Regions from separate parts of the Kitasatospora sp. NPDC086791 genome, predicted to be linked through region 2. Evidence: riboswitches for the same ligand, from Rfam matches in the RefSeq annotation. Region 2 holds a riboswitch; the other holds the start of a gene.
The links. A riboswitch is a leader RNA that binds a small molecule or an ion and turns the genes downstream of it on or off. The one in region 2 is predicted to bind cobalamin.

Region 1: another riboswitch for cobalamin. It lies ahead of metE (5-methyltetrahydropteroyltriglutamate--homocysteine S-methyltransferase); the one in region 2 lies ahead of AB0Q99_RS07725 (iron ABC transporter permease).

The regions. Positions count from the first base shown of each region.
Region 1 covers NZ_JBFBOC010000025.1:32,499-36,916, forward strand. The annotation lists gene metE (5-methyltetrahydropteroyltriglutamate--homocysteine S-methyltransferase) at 1-2,241, opposite strand, end outside; cobalamin riboswitch at 2,409-2,631, opposite strand; gene AB0Q99_RS26245 (TauD/TfdA family dioxygenase) at 2,821-3,684, opposite strand; gene AB0Q99_RS26250 (TetR family transcriptional regulator) at 3,995-4,418, shown strand, end outside.
Region 2 covers NZ_JBFBOC010000003.1:161,056-165,473, forward strand. The annotation lists gene AB0Q99_RS07705 (amino acid ABC transporter ATP-binding protein) at 1-388, shown strand, start outside; gene AB0Q99_RS07710 (CGNR zinc finger domain-containing protein) at 517-1,107, shown strand; gene sodX (nickel-type superoxide dismutase maturation protease) at 1,104-1,547, opposite strand; gene sodN (superoxide dismutase, Ni) at 1,725-2,120, shown strand; cobalamin riboswitch at 2,222-2,370, shown strand; gene AB0Q99_RS07725 (iron ABC transporter permease) at 2,463-3,542, shown strand; gene AB0Q99_RS07730 (ABC transporter ATP-binding protein) at 3,539-4,378, shown strand; gene AB0Q99_RS07735 (ABC transporter substrate-binding protein) at 4,397-4,418, shown strand, end outside.

The DNA.
Region 1 (4,418 bases), on a different contig from region 2:
GCCACGGGTCTTCAGGCCGCAGTCGGGGTTGACCCACAGCCGCTCGGCCGGGATCACCGCGAGGCCGGCCCGCAGCAGGGAGACCGCCTCCTCGGTGCTCGGCACCCGCGGGGAGTGGATGTCCCAGACGCCGGGGCCGACCTCGCGCGGGTACCCGGCCCGGGCGAGTTCACCGGCCACCTCCATGTGCGAGCGGGTCGCCTCCAGCGAGATGACGTCCGCGTCGAGGTCGTCGATCGCCGCCATGATCGCGCCGAACTCGGCGTAGCACATGTGGGTGTGGATCTGGGTGTCGGCGCGGACGCCCGAGGTGGCGAGCCGGAACGACCCGGTGGCCCAGTCCAGGTACGCCGGGCGGTCGGCGGCCCGCAGCGGCAGGGTCTCGCGCAGGGCCGGCTCGTCGACCTGGACGACGGCCGCCCCGGCCGCCTCCAGGTCGGTGACCTCGTCGCGCAGGGCGAGGGCGACCTGACGGGCGGTGTCGGCGAGCGGCTGGTCGTCGCGGACGAAGGACCAGGCGAGCATGGTGACCGGGCCGGTGAGCATGCCCTTGACCGGGCGGCCGGTCAGGCCCTGGGCGTAGCGGAACCAGTCGACGGTCATCGGGTGCGGGCGGGAGATGTCCCCGGCGAGGACCGGCGGGCGCACGTACCGGGTGCCGTAGGACTGCACCCAGCCGTGCCGGGTGGCCAGGTAGCCGGTGAGCTGCTCGGCGAAGTACTGGACCATGTCGTTGCGTTCGGGCTCGCCGTGCACCAGGACGTCCAGTCCGGCCTTCTCCTGGTAGGCGACGACCTCGCGGACCTCGGCCTCCATCCGCTCGCGGTACGTGTCCGCACTGATCCGACCCGCCGTCAGATCCGCTCGGGCCAGGCGAAGTTCGCTGGTCTGCGGGAAGGAGCCGATGGTGGTGGTCGGCAGCAGCGGCAGGCCGAGCCGGGCGCGCTGGGCCTCGGTCCGGACGGCGTAGGGCTGGGCCCGGCGGGCGTCCGCCCCGGTGACGGCGGTGACCCGGGCCCGGACCGCCGGGTCGCGGGTGATCGGCGAGTTGGCCCGGGAGGCCAGGTCGGCGCGGTTGGCGGCGAGTGCGGCGGTGATCGCGCCGGTGCCCTCGCGCAGGCCCCGGGCCAGCAGCGCCGCCTCGGCGGCCTTCTGCTTGGCGAAGGCCAGCCAGCGGGCGATCTGCGGGTCCAACTCCCGTTCGTCGGCGGCGTCCAGGGGGACGTGCAGCAGCGAGCAGGACGGCGCGACGTCGATCCGGTCGGCGAGGCCGAGCAGGGTCGCCAGAGTGGCCAACGACCGCTCCAGGTCGTTGATCCAGATGTTGCGTCCGTCGATCACGCCGGCCACCAGGCGCTTGCCGGGCAGTCCGCCGACGGCGGCGAGGCCGTCCAGGTTGGCGGCGGCCGGCCCGGTGAAGTCCAGCGCCAGGCCCTCGACCGGGGCCTTGGCGAGCACCGGCAGGGCGTCGCCGAGGCGGTCGAAGTAGCTCGCGACCAGCAGCTGCGGCCGGTCGGCGAGGCCCCCGAGGTCGCGGTAGGCGCGGGCGGCGGCGTTGAGCTCGGCCGGGGTGCGGTCCTGCGCCAGCGCGGGCTCGTCCAGCTGCACCCACTCGGCGCCGGCGGCCCGCAGGTCCGCCAGCAGCCGCGCGTAGACGGGCAGCAGCCGGTCCAGCAGGGTGATCGGCTGGAAGTCGGCGGCGACGCCGGGGGCCGGCTTGGCCAGCAGCAGGTAGGTGACCGGGCCGACCAGCACCGGCCGGGCCCGGTGGCCGAGCGCGAGCGCCTCGCCCAGCTCCGCGACGGCCTTGGCGGAGTTCGCGGCGAACACCGTGTCGGGGCCCAACTCGGGCACCAGGTAGTGGTAGTTGGTGTCGAACCACTTGGTCATCTCCAGTGGCGCGACGTCCTGGGTGCCGCGCGCCATGGCGAAGTACCCGGCGAGCGCGTCGGCCTCGACGGCCTTCCGGTGCCGGGGCGGGATCGCGCCGACCGCGACCGTGGTGTCCAGCACGTGGTCGTAGAGCGAGAAGTCACCGGTCGGGACCTCCTGGATCCCGGCTTCGGCGAGCTGCCGCCAGTTCTTCCGGCGCAGCTCGGCGGCGGTGGCGAGCAGGGCCCCGGCGCCGACCGCGCCCTTCCAGTACCCCTCGATGGCCTTCTTGAGCTCCCGGCCCCGGCCCTGACGGGGGTAGCCGTACGCGGTGGCCCGGGTCGCCGCAGCTGCGGACTTCACTGTCAAGGGACTCTCCTTCGCGAGTCTTCACTCCATGGGCCCCGGGGGCCGGACGAGAGCGCGAAGGGGTGACGAGCCGGACGGGTCGGGCCGCGTCGAACGCGCGGATGCCAGAACCGCCTGGTGTGTACGCCGACCCGCCCACGAGGTCACCGGGGTGTCCGCGCACGATCGGTCGCGCGCGGGCAACGGGCAGGTCTTCGGACTCGCGGGCACACCCGCCCTGTGAAGGGCGGACACCTACTGGCCGTCGCTTCCCAGGCCCTCCCGGGCCCAGTGCGTATGACGGCGGTCGTTCCCGCTCACCGCTGCGGGGCAGTCCCGGATTCCCACCGGGTTCCCTCTTACGACGCGCCTGCCTGGCGGACAGGGCGAACCAGCTGCGCGGCCAGCTTACGGGCGCGGCGGCTTCGCGGACAGCGGGATCCCGGAACCCGTCCGAGGAGTGAGACGCCGGGCGGCCCGGGCCGGGGCGTACCGGACGTCCGCCCCCTGGACGCCGACCGCCCCGAACCCCAAGGGGCGGTCAGGCCACCCCGCCCGCGGCGCTCTCGACCCGTCCCTACGACACGGCGCGCAGCACGATCAACGCGCCCACGCCTCGCCCTCGTTGACCCAGATCCGGAGCATCCGCCGGGCGTGCGGACCGGGTTCGTCGACGAACGGCGAACGCCCGTGCAGGACCCGGCTGTTGCGGATGATCAGCAGATCCCCGGCGGCCATCGACAGCCCGAAGGAGATCTCCGGCCGGTACAGCACCTCGTCCAGCACGCCCAGCGCCTCCCATTGACGGTCCGTCAGCTCGGGGCCGCCCCGGTCCGGGGAGGAGCGGACGGTGCGGGTCTGGTAGTAGCAGCCGACCGTCCCCTCCGCCCGGTCGTAGAGGATCGGGGTGACCACCACCTGCGGGCCCGCCCGGCCGGTCCGGTCGAACGTCCAGTCCTCGCAGAGCGTGGCCAGCGCGTCCGGCCGCTCCCGCTCGATCAGGTCGCGGACGTGCCGCGCGCTCGCCAGCTTGGTCAACCCGCCGCCGTCGAAGGCCGGCCGGAGGCAGAGCAGGACGAGCAGGTCGCAGGTGTCGCAGTGGAAGCCGAGTTCGGCGCCGCCGTCGCCGTCCTGGTCGTGCAGGACCGAGGCGAGGTCGCCGCGCCCGTTCTGCGGGACGATCCGGCCGTAGTCCCGCAGCAGGAAGGAGAGCGCCTCGACGATCTCCTCCTCCGGGTGCGCCGGGTCCACCAGGCCGCCCACGTGGGTGATGCCGACGGAGGCGACGGCGTCCCGGGCGAAGTCCCGCAGCCGCTCGCGCACCGGCCCGGCCGCGCCCCAGCGCCCGGCCCGGGCGTCGGCCCACAGCAGCCGCCGCTCCACCTCCCCCAGCGGAAGCGACCAGAGCCCCCGCCGGGCGTCCAACTCCAGGCTGCTCCAGCCGATTTCCTTCGCCTTCTCCATGGTTCTCCTCCCTACCGGCTTCCGGCCTCCGACCTCCGGCAGCCAGCCGGGCCGGACGGGCGGGACCGGACAGGACCAGGCGGCCGCGACCGCCACGAAGAGGAACGCACCGATCACGCAAGGTAGTCCGCCCCAGGAGTATGAACCGGCCATCGCGTCCACGACAAGACCGGTGTCAACTCGTGACCGCCTTCCCGCCACCCTGCCGTTCAGCTCCGGCCGGCCGTCGATTCCTTCCCCACGGGGCACGGCGGTCCGCTCCCGCCCCGGTGATTCGCCGCCGGAACAGCGGATGCGGCAGAGTGACCCCATGAGCTCGGACACCCGGAGTCACGTGGCAGTCGGCCGGACGGCCCCGTCGGCCCGGCGGCGCCCGGTCCAGCAGCGCAGCCAGGAACGGTACGGCCGCATCCTCGACGCCTGCGCCGGGCTGCTGGACGAGGTCGGGGCGACCGCGCTCACCACCAAGGAGGTCGCCCACCGGGCGCAAGTCCCGATCGGCACCCTCTACCAGTTCTTCGCCGGCAAGGAGGACCTGCTGGCCGCACTGGCCGGCCGCAACCTCGACCGGTACCTCCGGCGCCTCGACGCCCGGCTGACCGCCGCCGCGCCGGTCGGCCCGGCCGCCTTCACCGACCTCGCGGTGGACGAGTTCGTGGCCATGAAGCGCGCCGTCCCCGGTTTCGGCCAGGTCGACTTCGGCCTGGCCGGCCCGGTCGTCCCCACCGGGGTCC
Region 2 (4,418 bases):
CGCCCGCGAGCGCGGGATGGCCCTGCTGGAGCGGGTCGGCCTCTCCGACAAGGCGAAGAACTACCCCTCCCAGCTCTCCGGCGGCCAGCAGCAGCGCGTCGCGATCGCCCGCGCGCTGGCCATGAAGCCGAAGCTGATGCTCTTCGACGAGCCCACCTCGGCGCTCGACCCGGAGCTGGTCGGCGACGTCCTCGACGTCATGCGCGGCCTCGCCGAGGAGGGCATGACCATGGTGGTCGTCACCCACGAGATGGGCTTCGCCCGCGAGGTCGGTGACGCACTGGTGTTCATGGACGGCGGTGTGGTGGTCGAATCCGGCACCCCCCGCGACGTCCTCACCGACCCGCAGCACGAACGCACCAGGGCCTTCCTCTCCAAGGTCCTCTGATATCCCCACCGTTGATATCCCCACCGTCGGCGCCCGGCAGGCAGCTCCTGCCGGGCGCCGACGTTTTCCCCGCTCGGGTAATAGGCTGGAAGCAGTCAGCCCGTTACCGATTTTCTGGAAGGACCGCCGTGGAGCTCGCCTCGTACGCCGATCTCGCCGTTCGGCTGGTGAACACCGAGGAGCCCGAGCGCGGCACCGACACGCTGACCTCCGTGGACGCGGTGCGCGCCCTGTTCTCCGACTCGTCGCGGGCCGCCGCGCTCGCCGACGAGTCCGATCTGCCCCGGCTGCGGGCGGTGCGGACCCGGCTGCGCGGGGTCTTCGAGGCCGCCGCCGAAGGGGACGAGGTCCGGGGGGTCGACCTGCTGAACAGTCTGCTGATGGAGTACCCCGTCAGCCCGCTGATCTCCGGGCACGACTACCTGGACGACGCCGGACGGCCGCGCTGGCACCTGCACCTGGCCGACAACTCGGCGACCGCCACCGCGCACTTCAGCGCGGTCGCCTGCATGGGCCTGGCCGTCCACCTGACCGAGCTGGGCGCCGACCGGCTGGGCATCTGCCAGGCCGCGCCCTGCCGCAACGCCTACCTGGACACCTCGACCAACCGCTCCCGCCGCTACTGCTCGGACCGCTGCGCGACCCGGGCCAACGTCGCCGCCTACCGGGCCCGCAAGCGCCAGGAGGCGGAGGCGGCGCTCAACGCCGGAACCGGCTAGAGCTCCTCGACCCGGACGCCGAGGCGGCGGGCCAGGCCCGGCACCCGGGCCAGCCGCGGGGTGAGCAGCAGCCGCTCCAGCCGGCGCCCCGGCGCCAGCCAGGCCGGGCTCGGGCGCAGCCGCAGCAGCGCCCGGCCGAGCACCAGCTCGTCCGGGACCGCGCCGTAGCTGCGGCTGTCGCTGTCCACCGGGCGGTTGTCGGACAGCAGCCACCAGCCGCCGGGCCTCCGCTCGACGGCCCGCTTCAGCACCAGCAGGTCCTGCTGGAAGGGGTGCCGGAAGAGCACCACGGCCCCCGGTCGGATCGGCGCGCCGTAGCGGACCAGCAGCCGGTCGCCCTCGTACAGGGTCGGGACCATCGACCGGCCCGCCACGTCGACCAGCCCGAACGGCAGCACGCCGCTCCGGGCCCGGCCCTCCGGTTCCGCGCTCCGCGCCACGACTCCTCCTCCCGCACCGCCGGCCCCCAGTCTGCCGTACGGGCCGCCACCTGCCCGATGCCCGGATTACCCCGGTTCCGGGTCCGTCTTTTGCCCTAGGCCCACCGCCCGATCGCGAAACCGCGCGGGCGGAAGGGTAATCTCGGGCGCGGGAAGACGATCTAAGGAAGGACTCCCATGTTCTCTCGTCTGTTTGCACCGCGTGCCACCGCTCACGCCCACTGTGACCTGCCCTGTGGCGTGTACGACCCGGCGCAGGCCCGGATCGAGGCCGAGTCCGTCAAGGCCACCCAGGAGAAGTACCAGGCCAACGAGGACCCGCACTTCCGCGCCCGCGCCGTCATCATCAAGGAGCAGCGCGCCGAGGCCGTCAAGCACCACATCTCGGTGCTGTGGAGCGACTACTTCAAGGCCCCGCACTTCGAGAAGTACCCGCAGCTGCACCAGCTGATCAACGACACCCTGAAGGCCGCCTCGGCCGCCAAGGCGTCCACCGACCCGGCCACCGGCCAGGCCCTGCTGGACCTGATCGCCGAGGTCGACAAGATCTTCTGGGAGACCAAGCAGGCCTGAGCCTGACGCGTCGCCACCCGACCGCCCCCGTCCGCACCGCCGGACGGGGGCGGTCGTGCGTTCGCGTCCGGAGCGAACGTGCGGGGTGAGACCGGTAAGGGTTGCCTGCCCTGAGTGGCTGTTATGCTGCCAGGGCGTCCGAGGGGGAAGTCCGGTGTGAATCCGGCGCTGACCCGCAACGGTGAGCACGGCCCGTCCCAGCGGTGCGGCCGCGCCAGCCCGATCGCCCCCGGCCGCTGACCTCCCGACAACTCGCCGCGGACTGCGAGGGGAACGGCGCCCCGGCACGCCTCCGGCCCGCGCCCGCCCCGGCGCACCCGCGGCCCGAGGCAAGGCGCACCCGTGAACCGCGCACCCGCGAACGGCGCGGTCGGCCCGCCCGACCGCCGCATACCCGCGCTCCCGCTCGCCGTCGGCCTCGCCGCCGCCCTGTTGCTCTCCCTGGTCTGCGGGGTCGCCTTCGGCTTCTCCGGGATCGGGCTCCCCCGCGTGCTGCGGCTGCTGGGCGCCGGGCTGACGGGCGGTCGGCTGGAGGCGGACGAGGCGGCCGCGTACGCCATCGTCTGGGAGATCCGGCTGCCCCGCACCGTGCTGGCCGCCGTGGTCGGCGCCGGGCTCGCCGCCACCGGGGTCGCCGTGCAGGCGCTGGTGCGCAACGCGCTCGCCGACCCCTTCGTCCTCGGCATCTCCTCCGGCGCGGCCGTCGGCGCCAACGCCGTCCTGCTGTTCGGCGCCTTCGCCTCGCTCGGGGTCTGGGCGGTCTCCGCCTCCGCCTTCGGCTCCGCGCTGGTCGCGATGGCGCTGGTCTACCTCGCCGCCCGCACCGCGTACGGGCTCACCCCGCTGCGGCTGGTGCTCACCGGCACCGCCCTCTCCCACGGCTTCGCCGCCACCACCACCCTGATGGTCTTCGCCGCCGACCGCGGCGAGGCCGCCCGGAGCGCCATGATGTGGCTGCTCGGCAGCCTCGGCGGCGCCACCTGGGGCTCGGTGCCGATCGCCGCCGGCACCGTGCTGGCCGGCCTGGCCCACCTCGGCTGCGCCGCCGGACGGCTGGACGGGCTCGCCATGGGGGACGAGACCTCCGCCGCGCTCGGCGTGGACCCGGACCGGCTGCGCCGGGAGCTGTTCGTGGTGACCGCCGCCGTCACCGGCACGGTGGTCGCGGTCAGCGGGGCGATCGGGTTCGTCGGGCTGCTGGTGCCGCACCTGGCCCGGATGCTGGTCGGCGCCGCGCACCGCCGGGTGCTGCTGGTCGCGCCGCTCGCCGGGGCGCTGCTGCTGGTCTGGGTGGACATCGCCTCCCGCACCCTGCTGGCGCCCGCCGAACTGCCCGTGGGGGTGTTCACCGCCGTGCTCGGGGTGCCCGTCTTCCTGCTGATGATGCGCCGGCGCGGCCACGCCTTCGGAGGCCGATCGTGACCGGACCGAGCGGCCCCGCCGACCCTACGGCGGCCCAGGACCTCGACGTCGACACCGTCTCGGTGGAGCTGGCCGGCGCCCGGCTGGTCCACGAGGTGAGCCTGGCGGCGGCCGCCGGGCAGGTGGTCGGACTCGTCGGGCCGAACGGCAGCGGCAAGTCGACCCTGCTGCGCTGCGTCTACCGGGTGCTGAAGCCGGCCGGCGGCGCCGTCCGGCTGGCCGGCGACGACCTGCACGCGCTCTCCGCCCGCGCGAGCGCCCGCCGGGTGGCCGCGCTGACCCAGGAGCACTCCGCCGAGTTCGACTTCACGGTGGCCGAGGTGGTCGCGATGGGCCGGCTGCCGCACCGGCGCGGGTTCGGCGCCCCGGCCGACGGGGACCGGGAGCGCTGCGCCGAGGCGCTGCGCAAGGTCCGGGCCGGCCACCTCGCCGAACGGGGCTTCCTGAGCCTGTCCGGGGGCGAGAAGCAGCGGGTGCTGTTCGCCCGCGCGCTGGTCCAGGAACCGCGCCTGCTGGTGCTCGACGAACCCACCAACCACCTGGACATCGCCCACCAGTTGGAGGTCCTGGCGCTGGCCCGCGAGGCCGGTCCGACGGTGCTCACCGCGCTGCACGACCTCAACCTGGCGGCGGGCCACTGCGACCTGCTGTACGTGCTGCGGGCCGGCCGGATCGTCGCCTCCGGGCCGCCCCGCGAGGTGCTCCGGCCCGCCCTGCTGGCCGAGGTGTTCGGCGTCCGGGCCACCCCGGTCCGGCACCCGGGGACCGGCGCCGTCCAGTTGCTGTTCGACCGCCTCGACCCTTCCGCCCCGCTCGACCGCTCCCCCGGAGCCTGAACCACCGAAGGAACCACCGTGCGCACCAAGGCCGTTGCCA